Regions from separate parts of the Pseudomonas sp. 10S5 genome, predicted to be linked through region 1. Evidence: predicted binding sites of a transcription regulator. Region 1 holds the regulator's gene; each other region holds the start of a gene.

The links. The regulator sigma-54, encoded in region 1, starts transcription at its own class of promoters, with help from an activator protein. The targets are predictions, from matches to a motif close to ANTGGCATNNANNTTGCTNT.
Region 2: glnK (P-II family nitrogen regulator) is a predicted target of sigma-54. The motif match lies at 2,879-2,898, and genes of this name have one in related genera.
Region 3: QN378_RS04315 (circularly permuted type 2 ATP-grasp protein) is a predicted target of sigma-54. The motif match lies at 4,789-4,808, and genes of this name have one in related genera.

Annotation. Positions count from the first base shown of each region.
Region 1 is NZ_JASJVL010000024.1:41,306-48,550, forward strand. Features, by position in the region: gene pmbA (metalloprotease PmbA) at 1-1,145, shown strand, start outside; gene QN378_RS21130 (HPr family phosphocarrier protein) at 1,320-1,592, opposite strand; gene rapZ (RNase adapter RapZ) at 1,609-2,466, opposite strand; gene ptsN (PTS IIA-like nitrogen regulatory protein PtsN) at 2,469-2,933, opposite strand; gene hpf (ribosome hibernation-promoting factor, HPF/YfiA family) at 2,947-3,255, opposite strand; gene QN378_RS21150 (RNA polymerase factor sigma-54) at 3,335-4,825, opposite strand; gene lptB (LPS export ABC transporter ATP-binding protein) at 5,012-5,737, opposite strand; gene lptA (lipopolysaccharide transport periplasmic protein LptA) at 5,737-6,279, opposite strand; gene lptC (LPS export ABC transporter periplasmic protein LptC) at 6,266-6,838, opposite strand; gene QN378_RS21170 (KdsC family phosphatase) at 6,848-7,245, opposite strand, start outside.
Region 2 is NZ_JASJVL010000015.1:90,927-98,171, forward strand. Features, by position in the region: gene QN378_RS16955 (hypothetical protein) at 1-254, opposite strand, end outside; gene QN378_RS16960 (secondary thiamine-phosphate synthase enzyme YjbQ) at 348-779, opposite strand; gene QN378_RS16965 (ammonium transporter) at 958-2,301, opposite strand; gene glnK (P-II family nitrogen regulator) at 2,337-2,675, opposite strand; gene QN378_RS16975 (accessory factor UbiK family protein) at 3,093-3,353, shown strand; gene QN378_RS16980 (YifB family Mg chelatase-like AAA ATPase) at 3,512-5,005, shown strand; gene QN378_RS16985 (TolC family protein) at 5,108-6,622, opposite strand; gene QN378_RS16990 (Ig-like domain-containing protein) at 6,669-7,245, opposite strand, start outside.
Region 3 is NZ_JASJVL010000003.1:238,478-245,722, reverse strand. Features, by position in the region: gene QN378_RS04330 (amidotransferase) at 148-876, opposite strand; gene QN378_RS04325 (transglutaminase family protein) at 1,570-2,376, opposite strand; gene QN378_RS04320 (alpha-E domain-containing protein) at 2,373-3,332, opposite strand; gene QN378_RS04315 (circularly permuted type 2 ATP-grasp protein) at 3,345-4,754, opposite strand; gene QN378_RS04310 (ribonuclease E inhibitor RraB) at 5,201-5,539, opposite strand; gene QN378_RS04305 (hypothetical protein) at 5,783-6,019, opposite strand; gene QN378_RS04300 (LTA synthase family protein) at 6,144-7,245, opposite strand, start outside.

The DNA of each region.
Region 1 (7,245 bases):
TGTACGTAGGGCAACGCAAAGGCTCTGCGAGCACTTCGGCCAGCGGCGCTGATGCCATTCGCGAAACAGTGGCTGCGGCGCTAGCCATCGCCAAGCATACGTCCGAAGACGAAAGCTCGGGCCTTGCCGACGCCGCGTTGATGGCTAAAGATCTGCAGGATTTCGACCTGTTCCACGCTTGGGACATAACCCCGGAACAGGCGATTGAGCGTGCTTTGATCTGTGAAGCCGCAGCCTTCGACGCCGACAGCCGCATCAAGAACGCCGACGGTACAACGCTCAACACTCATCAAGGCTGCCGTGTTTATGGCAACAGTCATGGCTTTATCGGTAGTTCCGCTTCGACCCGTCATAGCCTGAGCTGCGTCATGATTGCCGAAGGTGACGGCCAGATGCAGCGTGATTATTGGTATGACGTGAGTCGCCAGGGTGAATTGTTGGCAGATGCCCAGAGCATTGGCCGACGTGCCGCGCAGCGTGCCGCTAGCCGTTTGGGCGCACGTCCGGTCCCAACGTGCGAAGTGCCTGTATTGTTTTCAGCAGAATTGGCTGGTGGCCTTTTCGGACACTTTTTGGCGGCCATCTCAGGCGGCAACTTGTACCGCAAGTCGTCATTTCTCGAAGGCGCGATGGGCCAACGGCTATTTCCAGAATGGCTAACCCTCGACGAGCGGCCTCATCTAATGCGCGCCATGGGCAGTTCTGCGTTCGATGGGGATGGCCTTGCGACTTACGCAAAGCCGTTCGTGGAGAATGGTGATCTGGTGTCCTACGTGCTGGGAACCTATTCCGGGCGCAAGCTGGGCTTGCCGAGTACCGCAAACTCAGGTGGCGTGCACAACCTGTTTGTTACTCATGGTGTAGAAGATCAGGCTGCATTATTGCGTCGCATGGGGCGCGGCTTGTTGGTCACCGAGTTGATGGGCAGCGGCTTGAACATGGTGACGGGCGATTACTCCCGTGGTGCGGCGGGTTTTTGGGTTGAGAACGGTGAGATTCAGTTCCCTGTCCAAGAGGTCACCATTGCCAGCAACCTGCGAGACATGTTCAAGCAAATCGTTGCTATTGGCAGCGATCTTGAACTGCGCAGTAATATTCGTACGGGTTCGGTATTGATCGAGCGGATGATGGTTGCAGGTAGCTAAACCATCGAATGACGCTGAATATCTGTAGGAGCCGCCCTTTAGCTCCTACAGACAAAAAGGCCGGTGCGGTGCGAACTTATTTGCGAAGGTCCGATTATGATTATCTGAACGTCGCAACCTCGTTTCCCGAACACGCTCAGTCTCACGCAGATCCCGTTGAATTATCGGCTCAGCTCACTCGCCTTCATCAAACCGGTTATTGATCAGCTCAATCAAACCGTCTAAAGCTGCCTGTTCGTCGTCACCTTCAGTGTGCAGATGGATATCAGTGCCTTTGCCCGCAGCTAGCATCATGACGGCCATGATGCTTTTGCCGTCGACCATGCTTTCGGCTGTGCGGCCGACTCTGATCTGACAGGGAAAACGTCCGGCAACCCCGACGAATTTCGCCGCAGCACGTGCATGCAGCCCAAGCTTGTTGATAATGGTAATTTGATGAACGGGCATCGCGATAGAAGTCCTATCAGTTGAGGTCGCGGTGGCGAACCTGAACATTCTTGAGGGATTGCTGCAACACCCGACCCAAACGTTCGGTCAGATAGACGGAACGGTGGTGCCCGCCGGTGCAGCCAATGGCAATTGTGACGTAAGCTCGGCTGCTGGCGGCAAAGCGAGGCAACCATTTGTTCAAATACGTGTAAATATCCTGGAACATCTCTTCGACATCAGGCTGGGCGGCCAAATACTCAGCAACGGGTTGATCCAGGCCTGATTGCTCGCGCAGCTCTGTTTTCCAATAGGGATTTGGCAGGCAGCGCACGTCGAACACCAGATCGGCATCTACGGGCATGCCGCGCTTGAAACCAAACGACTCTATCAAAAATGCGGTACCGGGCTCTGGTTTGTTTAATAAGCGCAGCTTGATCGTATCGCGTAGCTGATAAAGATTGAGCTGCGTGGTATTAATCTTCAGGTCAGCCAAATCTATGATGGGCCCGAGCAGGGAGCTTTCATCGCGTATTGCTTCAGCCAGCGAGCGATTGGCGCTGCTTAGCGGATGGCGGCGACGCGTTTCCGAGAAGCGCTTGAGCAGGGTCTCTTCGTCTGCGTCCAGGTACAGCACATCGCATTGAATATGTCGATTGCGCAGTTCCTCAAGTAGCTGAGGAAAGCGGAATAGATGACTAGGGAGGTTGCGCGCGTCAATTGAAACGGCTACGAGTGGTTCGGCCAGTTCAGTATGAACAAGAGCACGATCAGCCAATTCTGGAAGCAAGCCGGCGGGCAGATTGTCGATGCAATAAAAGCCGTTATCTTCTAGCACATTGAGTGCGGTGCTCTTGCCGGAGCCGGATCGGCCACTGACGATGATCATTCGCATGATTAATGTCCGTTCTGTACGTCCAGGACCACCTGGTAGAGAGCCTCGCTGCTTTTCGCCCCACGCAGTCGGTCACGCACGTCCCTGCGGTCTAGCATGCTGGCAATTTGTCGCAGTAGTTCGAGGTGGGCGTCTGTGGCAGCTTCGGGAACAAGCAAAACAAATAGCAGATCGACTGGAGCGCCATCAATGGCGTCGTAATCAATCGGAGCGTCCAGATGAATCAAGGCGCTGATAGGTTCGCTGCAGCCGTTTAAGCGGCAATGAGGGATAGCGATACCGTTGCCAAAACCTGTCGACCCCAGTTTTTCGCGAGCGGTGAGCTTCTCGAAGATATCGTGCGAATTCAGTCCCGGCAGTTCATGGCCGATCAGATTGGCAACTTGCCTGAGCGCTTTTTCTTTGCTGCCGCCCGGCACGTTCACAATGGAACGGCCGGGGGTCAGGATATTTTCAAGTCGGATCATGAGTTGGGAGTGTTTAGCGAGCTGTCGCACCTTTAAGGATGTTCTGCTGCTTTTCCTTATGCTTGAGCAATTGTCTATCGAGCTTGTCAGTAAGTAGATCGATGGCCGCATACATGTCGTCATGTTCTGCGTTAGCGACTACCTCCCCACCGTGGATGTGCAGCGTGGCTTCGATCTTCTGTTTCAGTTTCTCGACCGCCATTGTTACCTGCACATTTGTAATCTTGTCAAAATGCCCCTCTAGTTTTTTGAGTTTCAGCTCAATGTATTCACGCAGGGGCTTTGTTACTTCTAGCTGATGTCCACTGATGTTGACTTGCATACAGCGTCTCCTTCGTTGCCAGTGCATAAAGAGGCAGGCTAAATACCTGCCACTGGAACGCTATGGCTTCAGGTCCTTATCACATCAATCGCTTGCGCTCGCTCGAAGGCGCGATCCCTAATGATTCACGGTATTTGGCGACCGTGCGACGGGCTACCTGAATGCCTTGTGCTTCCAGTAAACCAGCGATCTTGCTGTCACTCAACGGCTTTTTCTGATTTTCCGCCGCAACTAGTTTTTTGATGATCGCGCGAATGGCCGTAGACGAACACTCGCCGCCCTCCGAGGTGCTTACGTGACTTGAAAAGAAATATTTCAGTTCGTAAATGCCGCGGGGGGTGTGCATGAATTTTTGGGTGGTCACCCGTGAAATTGTCGACTCATGCATGCCGACCGCTTCTGCTATGTCATGCAGGACCAATGGCTTCATTGCTTCGTCGCCGTATTCAAGGAACCCACGCTGATGTTCGACGATCTGTGTTGCAACTTTCATCAGGGTTTCATTACGGCTTTGTAGGCTCTTGATGAACCAGCGGGCTTCTTGCAGCTGATTGCGCATGAACGTGTTGTCGGCGCTGGTATCGGCCCGGCGCACGAAGCCAGCGTACTGAGGGTTGACCCGAAGGCGTGGAACTGACTCTTGATTGAGCTCCACCAACCAGCGTTCGTTATCTTTGCGCACTATCACATCGGGCACGACGTATTCGGCTTCAGCAGATTCGATTTGCGAGCCTGGTCGTGGGTTAAGGCTCTGCACCAGTTCGATCACCTGGCGCAGCTCATCTTCCTTGAGCTTCATACGGCGCATTAATTGGCTGTAATCTCGGCTCCCCAGTAGGTCGATGTAATCGCATACCAAGCGTTGTGCTTCTGCTAGCCAGCGAGTTTTCGGGGCTAACTGGCGCAACTGAAGTGACAAACATTCACTCAGATTGCGAGCCCCGATCCCGGCGGGCTCGAACTGTTGGATGCGGTGCAGCACCGCTTCTATCTCATCCAGTTCGACGTCCATCTCAGGATCGAAAGCGTCGAGAATTTCCTCAAGTGATTCGTCCAGATAACCCTGATTGTTAATACAGTCGATCAGCGTTACTGCGATCAGTCGATCAGTGTCGGACATCGGTGCCAGGTTGAGCTGCCACAACAGATGGCTTTGCAGGCTCTCGCCAACTGAGGTGCGCGTGGTGAAATCCCATTCGTCATCATCGTTGCTCGGCAGGCTGCTGGCGCTGGACTGATAAACGTCGTCCCACGCGGTATCAACGGGCAACTCGTTGGGCGTTCGCTCGCTCCAGTCACCTTCTTCCAGGTTGTCCACCGTGGGGGCAGATTCCTGATAGGTCGGTTCCTGAATGTCGGGGTTAGGTTTTTCTACACTATCGGCCACTGGATCGGCGTTGTCGAAGTCGTCGCCTTCTTCCTGACGTTCCAGCATAGGATTGGACTCCAACGCTTCCTGGATCTCTTGTTGAAGGTCCAGGGTCGACAGTTGGAGTAGACGGATAGCCTGTTGCAGCTGAGGTGTCATCGTCAGCTGCTGGCCCATTCTCAGGACTAGCGATGGTTTCATGGCAGGGGCTTAACACCTTATTCGCCGGCGCTCATGCGCCATCCACTACAGGGCGCCGGAGCGCCAACTTAAGCAAATTATATGCCTGAAACTTAAGTGTTTGCCTAGAGTCCGCTGGAAATTAAAATGCTTGCCAGCGCGAAATTCTAGCGTCTGTCGCCTATGAAGAGCGATATACCGCAGACCTTACAGGCGGAATTCATGGCCGAGGTAAACCTCTTTAACCAATTGGTTGGCCAGAATGGTTTCTGAATCACCTTCAGCGATCAGTTGTCCATCGTTGACGATATAGGCAGTCTCACAAATATCCAAGGTATCGCGAACATTATGGTCGGTGATCAAAACGCCAATTCCCTTGGCCTTCAAGTGGTAGATGATTTGCTTTATATCGCCTACTGAAATCGGGTCGACGCCTGCAAAAGGCTCATCCAGCAAAATAAACTTGGGTGAAGTCGCCAAGGCGCGTGCAATTTCCACACGACGGCGTTCGCCGCCTGACAGGCTCATGCCCAAGTTGTCGCGGATATGGCTGATATGGAATTCTTGCAGCAGGCTTTCAAGCTCTTTGCGACGTGCCGCGCGATCTAGTTCTTTGCGGGTCTCTAGTATCGCCATAATGTTATCAGCAACAGACAGCTTGCGAAAAATGGAGGCTTCCTGCGGTAAGTAGCCGATTCCGGCCCGCGCACGACCGTGCATTGGCTGGTGGCTGACGTCCAGATCGTCAATCAATACACGACCCTGATCAGCCTGTACCAGCCCTACAATCATATAAAAGCAGGTTGTTTTTCCTGCGCCGTTAGGGCCAAGCAGTCCGACGATCTGACCGCTGTCGATAGACAAGCTGACATCGCGTACGACCTGCCGACCCTTGTAGGATTTAGCCAGGTGTTGGGCTTTCAGCGTCGCCATTAAGGGGCCTTCTGCGCGTCGGGTTTGCTTTTTGGCTGAATGACCATATCGATCCGCGGACGCGGAGCGGTCAATTTAGTGCCGTTTGCACGACCGGCGTTAACGATCTGCCTCACCGTGTCGTAGATGATTTTTTCACCTTCAGAGGTGTTGCCGTCGTTAATAACCTTGGCTTTGTCGATCAGCACAATTTTATTATCCAGGGCAAAGTACTGAATAGTTACACCGTACGCCTGAACTATCGGTTTGTTCACGTCAGGTTTCTGTTCGTAGTAAGCAAGGTTGCCTACGGAGGTAAATACGTTGATTTCACCTGTTGGTGTACGGGTGATAGTCACAGTATTGCCGGTGATTTTCATGGTGCCTTGGGTGATGATGACGTTGCCTTTGTAAGTGGCAATGCCTTGCTTGTCATCGAGTTGCGCGTCGTCAGACTGGATATGAATAGGCTGATCGCGGTCCGTCGGCAGAGCCCAAGCGCTCACGCTTCCCAGTACTGTGCCCAGGCCGAGCAAAAAAGGGAGGGTTTTAACGAGCCTCATACAGTCCTCTTACGTTAGATAGCAGGTTCATCCTGCCGTCGTTCAAATACGCTTTCATGCCCGTTCCGGTGGTAACACCGCCGAAGCCGTCGATTCTAACGGCTTGCTCGGTCTGCGCATATTGCTTCTGTGGGAATACCGTCATTCGACTGCTGGTAATGATGGTTGTACGGTTCTTTTCGTCTGTTCGGGCGACGCGTACTGAGTCAATCAGCTCGACTTGAGTGCCGCCAGGCGAAACTTCACCTCTCAAGCTTTGTACGTGCCATGGAAACTGCGCACCGCGAAACAGCTGCAGGTCGGGATTTGTCAGCAGCGTGACGTCCGAGGCCTGAAGATGCTCAACTTTGTCGGATGTCATATCGTACTGAAGTTTACCGTCTGGCAAAAATTGCAAGCTGTGTGCCTTGGTGGCATAGAAATCGATAGCGCCTGGATCGACAACGGCCGCTTTTTGCTCAAGAAAAGTTTCTGGGCTGATGTTCCAATAGCCTGCCGCTGCGACTAATAATGCCAGCACACCCAGAATCAAGAACCTGCGAATTTTTTTTCTCAGCATAAATAACTTCTATAAGTAGGCGGCGTGGGCCGCTTCAAGGCTGCCTGAAGCGTTCAGGATCAGTTCGCAAAACTCACGTGCTGCGCCTTCGCCCCCGCGAGCCTGGGTAACGCCATGAGCATGCAGCTTTACAAAGCTTGCGGCATTGGCAACGGCCATTCCCAAGCCGACGCGCCGAATGACTGGCAAGTCTGGCAGATCATCGCCTAAATAGGCGACTTGTTCGTAGGTCAGGTTGAGTTGGGACAATAACTCGTCGAGTACGACCAACTTATCTTCGCGGCCCTGGTACAGATGCTGTATGCCCAGATTCATTGCTCGGCGCTCGACCACGGGGGTTTTGCGTCCGCTGATGATAGCGGTGATTACGCCCGATGCGATCAGCATCTTGATACCCTGCCCATCAA
Region 2 (7,245 bases), on a different contig from region 1:
TGCACGGTGCCGCCTTTGGCCAGGAACTCTTCCATTGCGCGAGCCAAGGCATCACGCTCTTTGTTCTTGGCTTCTACGCTGGGCAGCTCATCAACTGCAGCAGCAGCCTTGGCTTTGCCCTTAGGTAGAGCCGGAGCACCGTCTGGGCTATCGTCAACCTCAGGGCCGTCCTCTTCACCACCAGCAACGGCCAGTTCCTCACCGCCTTCTTCGTCTTCCAGATCGTCTACCAAATCGTTGTCGTCGTCGCTCATGTTCTACCTCATGACTTGCGAAAGCAGATTAGTTATAGCCCAGCTACACCAACTTTCGAGGGTCGCCAGAAAAAATTCAACATCCGCTGACAATCAGCGGTCATCCCCATCACCTTGCAGGGTGACAAGAACTCTGCGAGCACCACCTACATCACGATGCTCACCCAAATAAACACCTTGCCAGGTGCCCAACGCCAAACGCCCTGCCGTAATTGGCAAACTCAATTGGCAGCCAAGCAAGCTGGCCTTGAAGTGCGCAGGCAGATCATCGGGTCCTTCGTCGTGATGTTCGTATCCGTCCATTCCCTGAGGCACCAGACGGCTGAAAAAACGTTCGAAGTCACGACGCACGGCCGGATCGGCATTCTCGTTAACGGTCAACGAGGCCGAGGTATGCTGCAGCCACAAATGCAATAGCCCGACTCGACAACTGCGCAGTTCAGGCAAACCTGCCAGTATCTCGTCGGTCACGAGATGAAAGCCGCGAGGCCTTGCTCGCAACGTAATCAGCGTCTGTTGCCACATACAATTCTCCACGCTTCGGCGCGCATTCTAACGCGCTGGCAAAAAAAACAAAGCGCGTTATAAGCCACGTTAGCTGTAAGCCATAGTCCAGAAGCGAGCTACGCTCGCGACCGTACCTACATCGACAAAACTCAGACAAAAAAATGCCCGGTTACCCGGGCATTATTTTTGTGCTCGCTTACAAGTTGTAGCCACGCTCGTTGTGAAGTGCAAGGTCAAGGCCGACAGCCTCTTCTTCTTCGGTGACACGCAGGCCCATGACCGCGTCAACCACCTTGAGAATGATAAATGTCGCAATCGCCGTGTAGATAATCGTGAACCCTACGCCTTTGCATTGAATCCAGACTTGTGCCGCGATGTCAGTCACAGTGCCGAAGCCGCCCATGGCAGGTGCTGCGAACACACCGGTCAAAATCGCGCCGAGGATACCGCCGATACCATGTACACCGAAGGCGTCCAGGGAGTCATCGTAGCCCAGTTTGCGTTTCAAGCTAGTAGCGCAGAAGAAGCAGACCACGCCCGCTGCCAAACCGATAACCAACGAGCCCATCGGGCCGACAGTACCGGCTGCAGGAGTAATGGCAACCAGACCGGCAACCACACCCGAAGCGATGCCCAAGGCACTTGGCTTACCGTGAGTCATCCACTCGGCGAACATCCAGCCCAGCGCAGCAGCAGCGGTAGCAATTTGGGTAACGAGCATTGCCATACCGGCAGTACCGTTGGCCGCAGCAGCGGAGCCGGCGTTGAAACCGAACCAGCCAACCCACAACATGGCGGCACCCATCAATGTGTAACCGAGGTTATGCGGGGCCATCGGTGTAGCTGGGTAGCCTTTACGCTTGCCCAGTACCAGACAGGCAACCAGACCAGCAACACCGGCGTTGATGTGAACCACGGTGCCACCAGCGAAGTCGAGAACACCCCAATCGCCCAACAGTGCGCCCGGACCGCTCCAGACCATGTGCGCAATCGGCGCATACACGAAGGTGAACCAAAGGGTCATGAAGACCAGCATTGAAGAGAACTTCATGCGATCAGCAAATGCACCGACGATCAACGCCGGGGTGATGATGGCGAAAGTCATCTGGTAGGTAACAAACACCGCCTCAGGGAACAGCGCGGTTGGGCCAGTGATGCTTGCTGGCGTGATACCTGCGAGGAACGCTTTGCCGAAGCTGCCTATAAATGAGTAGTAATTAACGACGTTTACTTCCATGCCCGTTGTGTCGAACGCGATGCTGTAGCCATAAATGACCCACAGGATGCTGATCAGACCGGTAATGGCGAAGCACTGCATCATTATTGCGAGAATGTTTTTGGACCGAACCATGCCACCGTAGAACAGCGCCAGACCGGGGATGGTCATAAACAACACCAACGCTGTCGAGGTCAACATCCACGACGTATCGCCGGAATTGAGCACTGGAGCGACAACGGGCACCGGGTCAGCCGCCAGGGTCAGACCAGGTATTAAAAGGGACAACAGGGCTCCTAGCCCTGCGAATTGACGCAGAGTCATATTGTTTTACTCCTGGGGCGATGGGGGTTGGCGGCTTAGATTGCGTCGGTATCGGTTTCGCCGGTACGGATGCGAATAGCCTGTTCCAGATTAACCACGAAGATCTTCCCGTCACCAATCTTGCCGGTGTTGGCTGCTTTGGTTATCGCCTCGATAACCCGGTCCAGATCCTTATCATCTATAGCGACATCGATTTTTACTTTAGGCAGGAAGTCGACTACGTATTCCGCACCGCGATACAACTCGGTGTGACCCTTCTGCCGACCGAAGCCTTTCACTTCAGTGACGGTGATGCCCTGCACGCCGATTTCGGACAGCGACTCGCGCACATCGTCCAACTTGAACGGCTTAATGATTGCAGTGACTAGTTTCATGAAACTTTCTCCCGAATTGGTGGACTTGCCCCAGGAAAACAAACCCGACTCAAGTCTAAGCGCAGTGCTTGGCTTTGTAACCCGTCGGTCGTCTCATACGAGCCCGACTCCCAAAAAAACTGCTTCCGACGAAACTCTTCCCTGCTTCGCCTTCCGCACTCCATCGTCACAGTGACGGCATCAGTGCATGGGTTATAAGCCACTAAGCAGAAAGCTTGCCATCTTGTGTAAAACCGCTGATATCAATGTTTTTAAGGATAATCCCCGCGCCTCCAGATAAGCACTTCATCTAACACGCACACAAACAGTGCGTTCGTGCCCGTCGGTACGCACAATAACCGTGCAGTGCAACAGGGCTGGATTGACTATAGACGCTGCGTGATACACTGCCGCGCATCTGTTTATGGAAACTTGACCATGCTCGCACCCAAAGCCTTCCTCGATGCCTTGAGCGGCCACGCCTCACGTTTGTTCAATGGCGAAACACCGGTTCCACGTACAGAATTCGAAAGTCAGTTCAAAACCCTAATACAAAGCGGGTTTAGCAAACTGGACCTGGTCAGCCGTGAAGAATTTGATAGCCAGATGGCCGTACTTGCCCGAACCCGCGCTCGTCTAGAAGCGCTGGAATCGAAAGTGGCCGAGATGGAAGCACGATTGGCTCCGTCGGCTGAGTGACACGCCCTGAAGAACTTCGAGCCTGCGCTGGCGCAGCGTAAACAAAGGACATGTAAAAGCTGCCGAAGTCCATAAGTTCACACCCTGTAGTGATTCCCCTCCCCAGCTTCTTCGCTAAATCCCGCAGGATGCGGTTATTCGGACATCAAGGAATGATCATGTCTCTAGCCATCGTCCTCAGTCGTGCCCAAGTAGGCGTGGAAGCACCTGCCGTTACCGTCGAATGTCACTTAGCCAACGGTTTGCCGGCGTTAACGCTAGTCGGGCTGCCCGAAGGTGCAGTCAGAGAAAGTAAGGACCGAGTACGCAGTGCCATCTTAAATTCAGGTTTTCAATTTCCAGCACGTCGGATCACGCTGAATCTCGCACCCGCTGATTTGCCCAAAGACGGCGGACGCTTTGATCTTGCTATTGCATTAGGGTTGTTGGCTGCCAGTGCGCAATTACCCGCGCTCGCCTTGCAGGGCGTGGAATGTTTGGGTGAGTTGGCTTTGTCAGGGTGCATTCGACCGATTCAAGGCGTGTTGCCTGCAGCGTTGGCAGCACGGGCGGCAGGCCATACGTTAATCGTGCCTACCGCGAACGCTGAAGAGGCGTGTCTGGCTTCCGGCTTAAGAGTCCTCGCCGTCAACGACCTACGTCAGTTGGTGGCGCATTTCAACGGCCAGGCACCGATCATCCCCTATGTATCCAGCGGCCTATTGCACCAGAGCAAACCTTATCCGGACTTAGATGAGGTACAGGGCCAAACTGCCGCCAAACGTGCGCTCCTGGTCGCAGCGGCCGGGGCGCACAATCTTCTTTTCAGCGGGCCGCCTGGCACCGGTAAGACACTTCTCGCCAGCCGCTTGCCCGGCTTGCTGCCGCCGCTGGATGAACATGAAGCGTTGGAAGTGGCGGCGATTCAGTCGGTTGCCAGTCAGACGCCTCTAACCAGTTGGCCGCTTCGACCTTTTCGACAACCGCATCACTCAGCCTCCGGCGCCGCGCTGGTGGGCGGCGGCAGTCGGCCTCAGCCGGGGGAAATAACCCTTGCCCACCATGGAGTGTTGTTTCTCGATGAGTTGCCCGAGTTCGACCGCAAAGTGCTGGAGGTGCTGCGTGAACCGCTGGAGTCCGGCCATATCGTCATTGCTCGGGCCCGAGACAGAGTGCGTTTTCCGGCGCGTTTCCAGTTGGTCGCCGCAATGAACCCTTGCCCCTGTGGCTATCTCGGTGAACCGAGCGGTCGCTGCCGGTGCTCGACGGAGCAAATCCAGCGTTACCGCAACAAATTGTCCGGCCCACTGCTGGATCGGATCGACTTGCACCTGACCGTCGCCCGTGAAGCTACCGCGCTCAACCCAGGCCCGCAAACCGGCGACGACACGGCTACAGCTGCAACGCTTGTCGCACAGGCCCGCCACCGACAACAACAACGTCAAGGTTGCCCCAACGCCTTTCTAGACTTGCCGGGACTGCGCAAACATTGCCCGTTATCAACCGAAGATGAGACGTGGCTGGAAACCGCCTGCGAGCGCCTGACCCTTTCACTCAGGGCTGCGCACCGTCTGCTGAAAGTGGCGCGGACCTTGGCTGATTTGGAGCAAGTCGATGGGATTGCCCGTCACCATCTGGCCGAAGCGTTGCAGTACCGGCCTTCGGGTTATTGAAGCTCCGGCACTGAACCTCTGTAGGAACCAGCTTTCTAGCGAAAAACGCTTAGTAAAAGCTTGACCGGCAACAGAGTATCTACAGATACATCCAACAGCCGACTACGGTGTCGGAGCGTGTCCGACTGGCTGCGCAATCGTACCCATTGCCCACTCAGATTCACGACTGGCCAACGCGTCGGCAATGGACTGAACACTGGTCGAATTGATTTCTGCTGGCAACGGGTCAAGCCCGGCGCTGGCGAAGATCTGCCCGTAAGCGTTACGCAAGTCAGCGTATGCCAAATCGCGACGCAGGTCGGCCTGCAAGGTGACCAGTTCACCCTGGATCAAATCTAGTTCGCCCAAGCCCGCAGCCTTATACCGGTTGCGCATTTGGGTCAGGATCTGCTGGTCGATGGTCGCCAGTTTCTGGCTGGTGTTGAACTGGCGCTGGGATTCCCGGTAGTTGGCGTTAGCTACATACAGCTGAGCCAATACCGCGATCGACATCGCCTGACGACGTGCCGTAGCGACTTTCTCACCCGCCTTGGCCACATCGATAGCCGCCGGAGCAGAAATTACGTTGAACAGGTTCCACGTGACCTTGACCCCTAAATCGGCCCAACGCTGATCAACCAGGAACGAGTTACTGTCGTAATGTCCGCCAGCCGAAAACTCTAGGCCGGGCAGCATACGCAGCATGGCCTTGCGGGTTTCGGCGGTGCTGATGCGAGCCTGATAATCCTGCTCACGCAATTCCGGACGGCTGGCCAACGCTTCCTGCTCAAGACGGGCGAAATTGACTTTCAATTCCGGCGGCGGGTAATCCTCTGGCGCGGCCAAGGTCAACTCTGAGCCCAACGGCAGGTTGATCAAGGTCGCCAACTCGGTTTTGGCCAAGGATAACGCCTTGCGTTGCTCTTCCAATTGGCGCATGGCATCAATCAACGAACGCTGGTAACCCAACGCCTGAATCGGATCACCGATGCGTTGTTCGCTCATGCTCTGGCTGTTGCCCTGAGCTTGCTCGACTCGGGCCATCAGGCTGTCGATCTGCTTGAGCAGACGCTCAGCCGCCACCGCACGCCAATAGGCCGAGCGCACGTCCTGAACGATGGTATTGATGACTTTGCGACGACGTTCTTGGACGATCAGCCTCTGGTCGCCTTGCTGCTTGGCGCTAATGTAGCTGACGCCGAAGTCGAGCACGTTCCACACCATGGTCAGGTCGGCTACGCGGCGGTCGCGGTCTTGGGAGGTGGACGGTTCAAGGGACTGGGTGCCCGTACTGACACTCTGGCTGCTGGACGCACTGGTGTTGGTACGTCCGGCGTATCCGGCCGATACCGCCATGCGCGGCAGCATGTCGAAGCTGGCGAGGTCCAGCTGACGATTGGCCAGCGCTTCCTCCATGATCTTCAGCCGACCTTCGAGGTTGTACTTCACTGCCCGGGCCATCGCTTGGTGCAGGGTCAGCGGACCGCTAAGAGGTTCCTGATCCTTGTACATGTTTTGCAAATCGGTTTTTGCCCGCTGCTCACTGACACTGCGCTCAATCGGATCGCTGGTGACCGCGCAGCCGCTGACCATCAATGCCAGCAAGCCGGCACTGACTAACTTTTGACTTCTGTTCATCCGTGTACTGCCCCTGGCGCTAGCGCACCCTAGATCTAATTAAGTGTCAGGCCTGCATTTCGCTGATGCCAACCTGCTGCAAAGCCCAAGCGAGATCATGGATCTGCCGTTGCTCGGTATCTTTTATCTGTTGTAATTGCTGGCCTAGGGTCGGTGCGCCAAAAAAACTGCTCGCCCCTTTCCCCGTGTCCTTTTGATCTTTCGTCTGCTGGATGTCGAATGCATCGTGAGAAAAACCCGTGGTCGACTCATGATTGAACAGGGTCGACAACGTGCTGTTGCCAAACACGCCACCTTCGCCCCCGCCAAAGCCGAGAAAACCCGCCCCTTTGCTGCTATTGATGCTGTCAGCGCCAAACACCCCAGCTATAAAGCTTGGGGCTGGTGCTCCGTTGCTGATGAAAATGCTGCCCACCGGCGGCAGGTCCCCACCTGTCGTGCGCTGCTCGAACAAAGGGGCGAAGGTCAGCGGCGTCCCCAAATTACCGGTAGGCGAGGTAAATATGATTGGTTGCAGCGGGACGTTTGGCAGGCTTGGCGCCGCTAATGGCTCACCGCTTCGGAACAGCGGATTACCGTTAGTCGAGACTGTGGTAACGCCATAGTTATTGGAGTTAGCAAAA
Region 3 (7,245 bases), on a different contig from region 1:
CCCCCAACTGATTCAGACAGAAATACCTGGATCGCCTGCATTAACACTTGCATTGGTCTGCCGGGTGCCAGGCATTCGTCGCAGCCTTCGACGATCCCTGCAACGTTATTTTTACGCCGGCGCACCTTCCATTATGACTAAAACGCTTCAGACGTCTTCGACCTCAACTTTATGCGCCACAAAGCGCATCATCCATTCAGCCACTGTTGTGCCCTGATGCTCAAATTCCAAGCTGGCAATTGCGTCGCTGTAAAGAACTTCGCCAAGCGCTTGCTGGCGGATGTCCAGTAAGGCACGGGAATAATCATGGATAAATTCAGGGTGGCCTTGAAAACACAGCACCTGATGATTGATGTGGTAGGCGGCAAACGGGCAAAACTCACTTGAGGCTATCACCGTAGCATTGTCCGGGAGTGCAGTTACCTGATCCTGATGACTGATCAACAATGTCAGGTCATCAATAATAGGGGTCATCCACGGTGTGGCAGGAGCCAGCGCGTAGCGATGAGTGCCAACGCCCCAGCCCTGGATTGCGCGTTCACTTTTACCGCCCAGCAGCAACGCTAATAATTGATGGCCAAAACAGATACCCAGTAACTTATCACCGCGCTCGAAGCGCCGCCTCAGATAGATTTTCAGCGTCTGAATCCAGGGCTCACTGCCAAATGAATCAGCCTTGCTACCCGTCACCAGGTACGCATCGAACTGTTCGTCATCGGCAGGATAAACACCCTGCATGACGTTGTAGGTGCTGAACGCTGCAGGAACTGGCTGCTGTGAAAACAACCGTTCGAACATTTGCCCATAACCCTGAAATTGATCGACCAGCTCCGGCCGCAGGACATCAGTTTCCAAAATGCAGATGCGTAACGACATAAAATACCCAAACGATTAAGGCAATAGCGCGCCGTAGAGCCTGCCTCGGATAACCACTTCAAGGCAAGCCCCGATGCTATTTGTGTAATGGCCCCTAAAAAGGGTGTTCAGTGAGTCGACGACCTAAGCGCGCTTAAAATCATTAATTGTTTACCCGGACGAACGGTAGTCAACTATCTAGTAGGCTGAAAAAATGATAAACGTGTCTAGCAAGGGCCGAAAAGAAAGATGGCAATCCGCCTCATTACTTTTTTGGATAAAACTAAACTAATTCAAACCAAATGAATCTAAGTCAAGTGGACCGTGGGCTCTAAGGTTACCTTTATAACAGGTGAACGCAAAAAAAAGATAACACGCGTTTGAGTGGCCGGACTTTCCGGGACACCTGTTCTGCACCCCCTCTGCCAGCTATCCGATTAATAAAGTGCTCAATAATCGGTGAGCTTTTGTCGCTCAGGAATAACAACAAAAGGCATCAGCTATGTTTAAGTATTCAAAAATTCGTCAAGCAGGGATTATCGTCGTCGTCACTACCTTAGTTTTGATCTTGCCGAACATGACCCGTCTGTTCGGCTAATGCGCCGCTGTGCCAAGACGATGCTTTAGTCCGGCTCAGAGGTCTTCATATCTTTTTTGGGTTATTCATTGTAAAGCCAATTGACTACAGGAGCGCCGATACGGCGCCCCGCTTCGTCAACTTTGCTGTTGCGTCTGGGTAGCGCGGATCGGCGAAACTGATACTTTGGCGTGCATTTGCTCGCAACCCCCGCCGCGGCGCATGCCCCGTACCGGGCAGGCATCCAGATAGTCCAAACCCACAGCCAACTTCAAGTGACGCTCAGGTCGCGACAGCTGATTGGTAACGTCAAAACTGTACCAGGCGTCATCAATCCAGGCTTCTGCCCAGGCATGACTGGCGAGGTGTTCGCTGTCTTCGCTATACAAGTAGCCCGACACATACCGCGCTGGGATGCCCAGGCTGCGAACACCGGCGAGAAATGCATGGGTATGGTCCTGACACACACCTGCTTTGCCGGCGAATGCCTCCGCGGCACTGGTATCGACTTCAGTCGAACCGGGCGTGTATGTCATGTAGTGGTTCAAGCCATGCATCAAATCGATCAGCGCTGTGCGGTCTTTACGCTGTTGGCATTGCATGGCGGCAAAGACACGTATGGCTTCATCGGGTTCGGTCAGGCGGGTAAAACGCAAGAACGGCAGCGCCGATTGACTTTCGTGTTCGGATTCAGTTTTCTCGTCGATTTCAACCTGACCACGGGCGCCGATAATAATTGCCTCGTGTGGCTCATCAAGCGTCAGCACATGGAGGATGTTGCCGAAAGGATCTACCTGCGCGCGCACCGGGCGTGGCAGTGTCAGTTGCCAGCTGAGTACATGCTGGCGTTCGCTGTCGTGTGGCGTTAGCCGCAGGTATTGGATACTGGCACGGACCTGGTCTTCATAGTGATACGTAGTTTCGTGGCTAATTGAGAGCCTCATGCAGCCTCCAGGTACGAAGTGTGGATAGCGTTACCCAATTGGGCTACCAGCGGAATAAATTCGTTCAACCATTTATGCAAACCCTCACCGAGAATCTCATCAATGCCGGTGTAACGCAGACGCGCCTCCAACTGAGCTGCCAAGCGTTGGGCCGGACGACCGTTGGTCCCAGACAAGCTGGCCAGCGTCTCGTCAATCTCCTCCATGCAAGCGCGTAGCGAACGAGGGATATCCGCACGCAACAGCAATAGTTCGGCCACTTGGCGCGCACCCGGCGCATCCCGATACAGTTCGGTATAGGCTTCAAACGACGACAGCGCCCGCAACAACGCGCTCCATTGGTAGTAACCATGGGCCGTGGTGTCTGCCACTTCTTCAGTATCGTGCCCGCGTAATTCAAGCATCTCGTAGCGGGCGTCCAACAGGCGCAAGGTATTGTCGGCGCGCTCGATGAACGTCCCTAGCCGAATAAAGCGGAATGCGTCATGGCGCATGATGGTGCCATACGTCGCACCCCGAAACAGATGGGAGCGCTCCTTGACCCATTCGCAAAACCGGCTAATGCCGTAACGGCTCAAGCCCTGATCAGCGATACCGCGAATCTCCAGCCAAGTAGCATTAATGTTTTCCCACATGTCCGCCGTGATTCGGCCACGTACCGCATGGGCACTGGCCCGCGCCGCGCCCAAGCAGCTATAGATGCTGGCCGGGTTGGTTGCATCAAGGGCAAAGAAGTGCAACAAACGTTCAGCGTGCAACTCACCGTGGCGCTCCACGTAATCGTCAAGCGTTCCGGTAATTAGCAGCGGCATGGCAATTTCATGCAAACCATCGTCTTGCCCGTCCTGCGGCATTAGCGACAGCGAATAACTGACGTCGAGCATCCGGGCAAGATTTTCCGCTCGCTCCAGGTATCGCGACATCCAATATAAATCCGAGGCAGTTCTACTTAGCATTGGCAGGCTTCCTTAATCCTCAACCACCCAAGTGTCCTTGGTTCCACCGCCCTGAGACGAGTTTACGACGAGTGAGCCTTCACGCAGCGCCACTCGAGTAAGGCCACCAGGAACGACCCGGGTTTCACGGCCGGAAAGAACAAACGGGCGTAAGTCGATGTGGCGCGGGGCGATGCCGTTTTCGACAAATGTCGGGCAAGTCGACAAGCATAAAGTGGGCTGTGCGATATACGCGTGCGGCTTGGCCTTGAGCCGCGCCCGAAACGACTCGATCTCTGCCGCCGTAGCCGCCGGACCAACCAACATCCCGTAACCGCCTGACCCCTGGGTTTCCTTGACCACAAGTTCTGGCAGATGAGCCAGAACGTGAGACAACTCTTCGGGTTTGCGGCATTGCCAAGTGGGAACGTTTTGCAGGAGAGGTTCTTCGTCTAAGTAGAAACGAATCATGTCCGTGACATAGGGGTAAATTGACTTATCGTCCGCAACCCCTGTGCCGATAGCGTTAGCTAGCACCACGTTACCCGAGCGATAGGCCGACAAAAGGCCTGGCACGCCAAGCATCGAATCTGGGTTAAACGCCAACGGGTCGAGAAAGGCATCGTCCAGGCGACGGTAAATTACATCGACCGCTTTAGGGCCATCGGTGGTGCGCATGAACACGCGATCATCGCGCACGAACAGGTCAGCACCCTCCACCAACTCAACCCCCATCTCCCGCGCCAAAAAGGCGTGTTCGAAAAAGGCGCTGTTAAAGCGGCCAGGCGTCAAAACCACCACGCTCGGATTATCAATAGGGCTGGAGCTTTTCAGGGTGTCGAGCAGCATGTTCGGGTAGTGATCGATGGGCGCGATACGTTGCGCTGCAAACAACTCTGGAAACAGGCGCATCATCATCTTGCGATCTTCGAGCATGTAGCTCACACCGCTTGGCGTACGCAAATTGTCTTCGAGCACGTAATAGGTGCCATCGCCATCACGCACCAGATCGACGCCTGACACGTGCGAGTAAATATCACGGTGCAGATTCAGGCCTTGCATCGCTAATTGGTATTGCTCGTTGGCCAGCACCTGTTCTGCGGGAATAATCCCGGCCTTGATAATTCGCTGATCGTGGTAGAGATCGGCGAGAAACATATTCAACGCCTTGACCCGCTGAATACAGCCGCGCTCGACGAAGCGCCATTCGCTGGCTGGGATGCTGCGTGGAATGGTATCGAAAGGAATCAGCCGCTCAGTGCCTTGATCATCGCCATACAGAGTGAATGTGATACCCGCACGATGAAACAGAAGATCGGCCTCACGCCTGCGCTGCGCTAATAACTCGGGCGGGGTTTCACCTAACCAGCGGGCGAACTCCCGATAATGCGGGCGCACTAGGCCGCCAGCGTCATACATTTCATCATAAAAAGTGCGAGTCATGCCGTACTCCTTGTCACCACGGACACCAAAGGTCTTCGCAAAGCCCGTGCCATCGACATAAACGCTGACTTATCAAGCAGTTGGTTAAACCCTTCATGCAGTCCGCACCATTCCAGCGCACTAACCGCCCCAAAAAAACTAGTACGCTTCATTCGGACGCGTCTCATCGCCAATGGCTATCACCCGCATAGTCAGAGTTGATTTCACAGTAAGGGTCTGTTTGCAGATAATCGCCCGCATTCAAGCGAACATCAGGTGTGGTGTGTCCGCCCAGGCTTGATTTTTTACTAGCTATTAACCGAACTTCCCTTTGGGCCACTCAATGAGTGGCTTTTTTTTCCACAACTTTTAATTCCGTTGCAGAAAACGGCGTCGGATGAGCGGCTTGGATTGAAAAAACCGACTGACGAGGCGTCAGTCGGAAGAGGGGGATACTAAACACGTAGTTAGTGGAGACCTTTAATCACTTGAGTGACTCCCCAGCCCTCGACCTCACCATCCAGAGGCGTGATCATCGTCTGAAAGTCCTGTTCAAAATCACCGATGCCGCCATAGGTGGCGTACATCAATTTACTCAACTGAAGATGCCAAACCCCGTCATCACGCGCGCTGACCTGCGCGTTGAGCGATTCTCCGCGAAACTGCCCTGCAGCCTGCCGTGCCCGTTCCTCATCCGGAAAGACGGCGTAAAACTCGATGGGATGGATACTGGCGAAATCGAAACCGCCCTCTTTCATGCGGCGCAGTACATTACTGCTGATGTCCTCTTGATAGGCTGTGCTCATGAAACGTCCTCCTATGCAACGATAGATAGAGTTTCAACTTTCCCGGCACGACCGCTGATCAGTGGCCGCTCAGCGACAGGTACTCTGCCACCGGGGGATCAAGCATGTAGCTGACAAGGCCAAGTAGCGAAAAACCTGGCGTCGACATTTAGAGGCCGGAGCAACGCTGCACCGGCCTCATTTGCAGAGTAATCCTATCGACGGCCTGTGCCAATGGCAAAACAGGCGTTAGCGAATGAGCGCTCAGTAAGCCTCAGTAACAGTGAGTATCTGCACACTGTGCATGGCTTTTAAAGACTTTACAGTAGGCTCCGGCGCTCGACCGTCAAGGTCATTCAAGTCAAGCTTATCGGCAACAGGAAACAAAACCTCACGCAGGTAATCAGCTGCGTCTTCATTACTCGGGCGTTGCTCGCGCTCAAGCTCAAGGCTCTGCTGTACACCGTCCTTATCGACATACGTAATGGTCCACTGTTTCATCAATGTCTCCTTGGCCAAGCCGAAAGCGGCTCACTCAATCTGGACCTTGAGGATTCTCCATTCGTTCCACCGTGACGCAGGCAAAAAAAGAGGCCAATCAAGGCCTCTTCTCATTATTGACCTGTCAGCGCATTTTTCCCGCGCTCACACCTGCCGTGTTGTCCATCAAACTTTTCGTCGCCGTTTGTATGAACGCTTCCAGCTTTTCCTTGAGCTGCGCCTGATCAGGTTGAGCAGTCATCACTTCAGCGTGGGGTTTGGCGCCCAACTGGTACTGATATAGCAGCGGTGGCATGCCTTTGGGCTCGACCAGAATGCGATCACCAGTGACATAGCCCACGGTTAATTCGCCGCCAGAAGGCTTGATCACACCGAAACCCTTGTCGCCTTCCGGAAGGTTCAACAGGTCGCGCCCCCAGCACTGGTTACGCGATTCCCCGCCCAACCGGCCCATGATGGTTGGCACGATGTCGATCTGAGTGCCCACCGTACTGCTGCGCTTGCCGAACTTCTCCTGTATACCCGGGCCGATCAGCAACAGCGGCACGTTAAAACGACCCAGATCCAACTCAGTGATCTGTTTGTCGTTGCCGAAGCCGTGGTCGCCCACGATTACGAACAAGGTGTCCTTGAAGTAGGACTCTTTCTTGGCTTTCTCAAAAAACTGCCCCAGTGCCCAGTCGGCATAACGCATGGCAGTCAGGTGTTCGTCCAGCGTACCGTGGCCGGTCACGCGCTCGACAGGCAAGTTTGCAGGTAGCGCATAAGGCGTGTGGTTCGACAAGGTTTGCAACAGCGCATAAAACGGCTTTTTGCCTTCTCGGGCCTTCAGCTCTTGAGCGCCACGGTCGAACATGTCCTGGTCCGACACGCCCCATGTTGGGTCGGAGAACACTGGATTAACAAAATCATTACGACCAATAAACGTGGTCATTCCCTGATTACTGAAGAAGCCCGACTGGTTATCCCAAGCAAAGTCGCCGTTGTAGACATAAACGTCGTCGTAACCACGGGCACTGAGCAACTGCGGCAAGCCGGACAGTTTGTTACTGCCTTCCGGGGTCTGCATCAGGTATTCAAAACCTGGCAAGTTAGGAAAGCAGGCCATGGTCGCGAACATACCCTGGTGGGTATGAGTGCCGTTGGAGAAGAAGCGATCGAACAACAATCCTTCTTGCGACAACTTGTCGAAGTTTGGCGTGATATTGGCATCGCTGCCCAAAGCG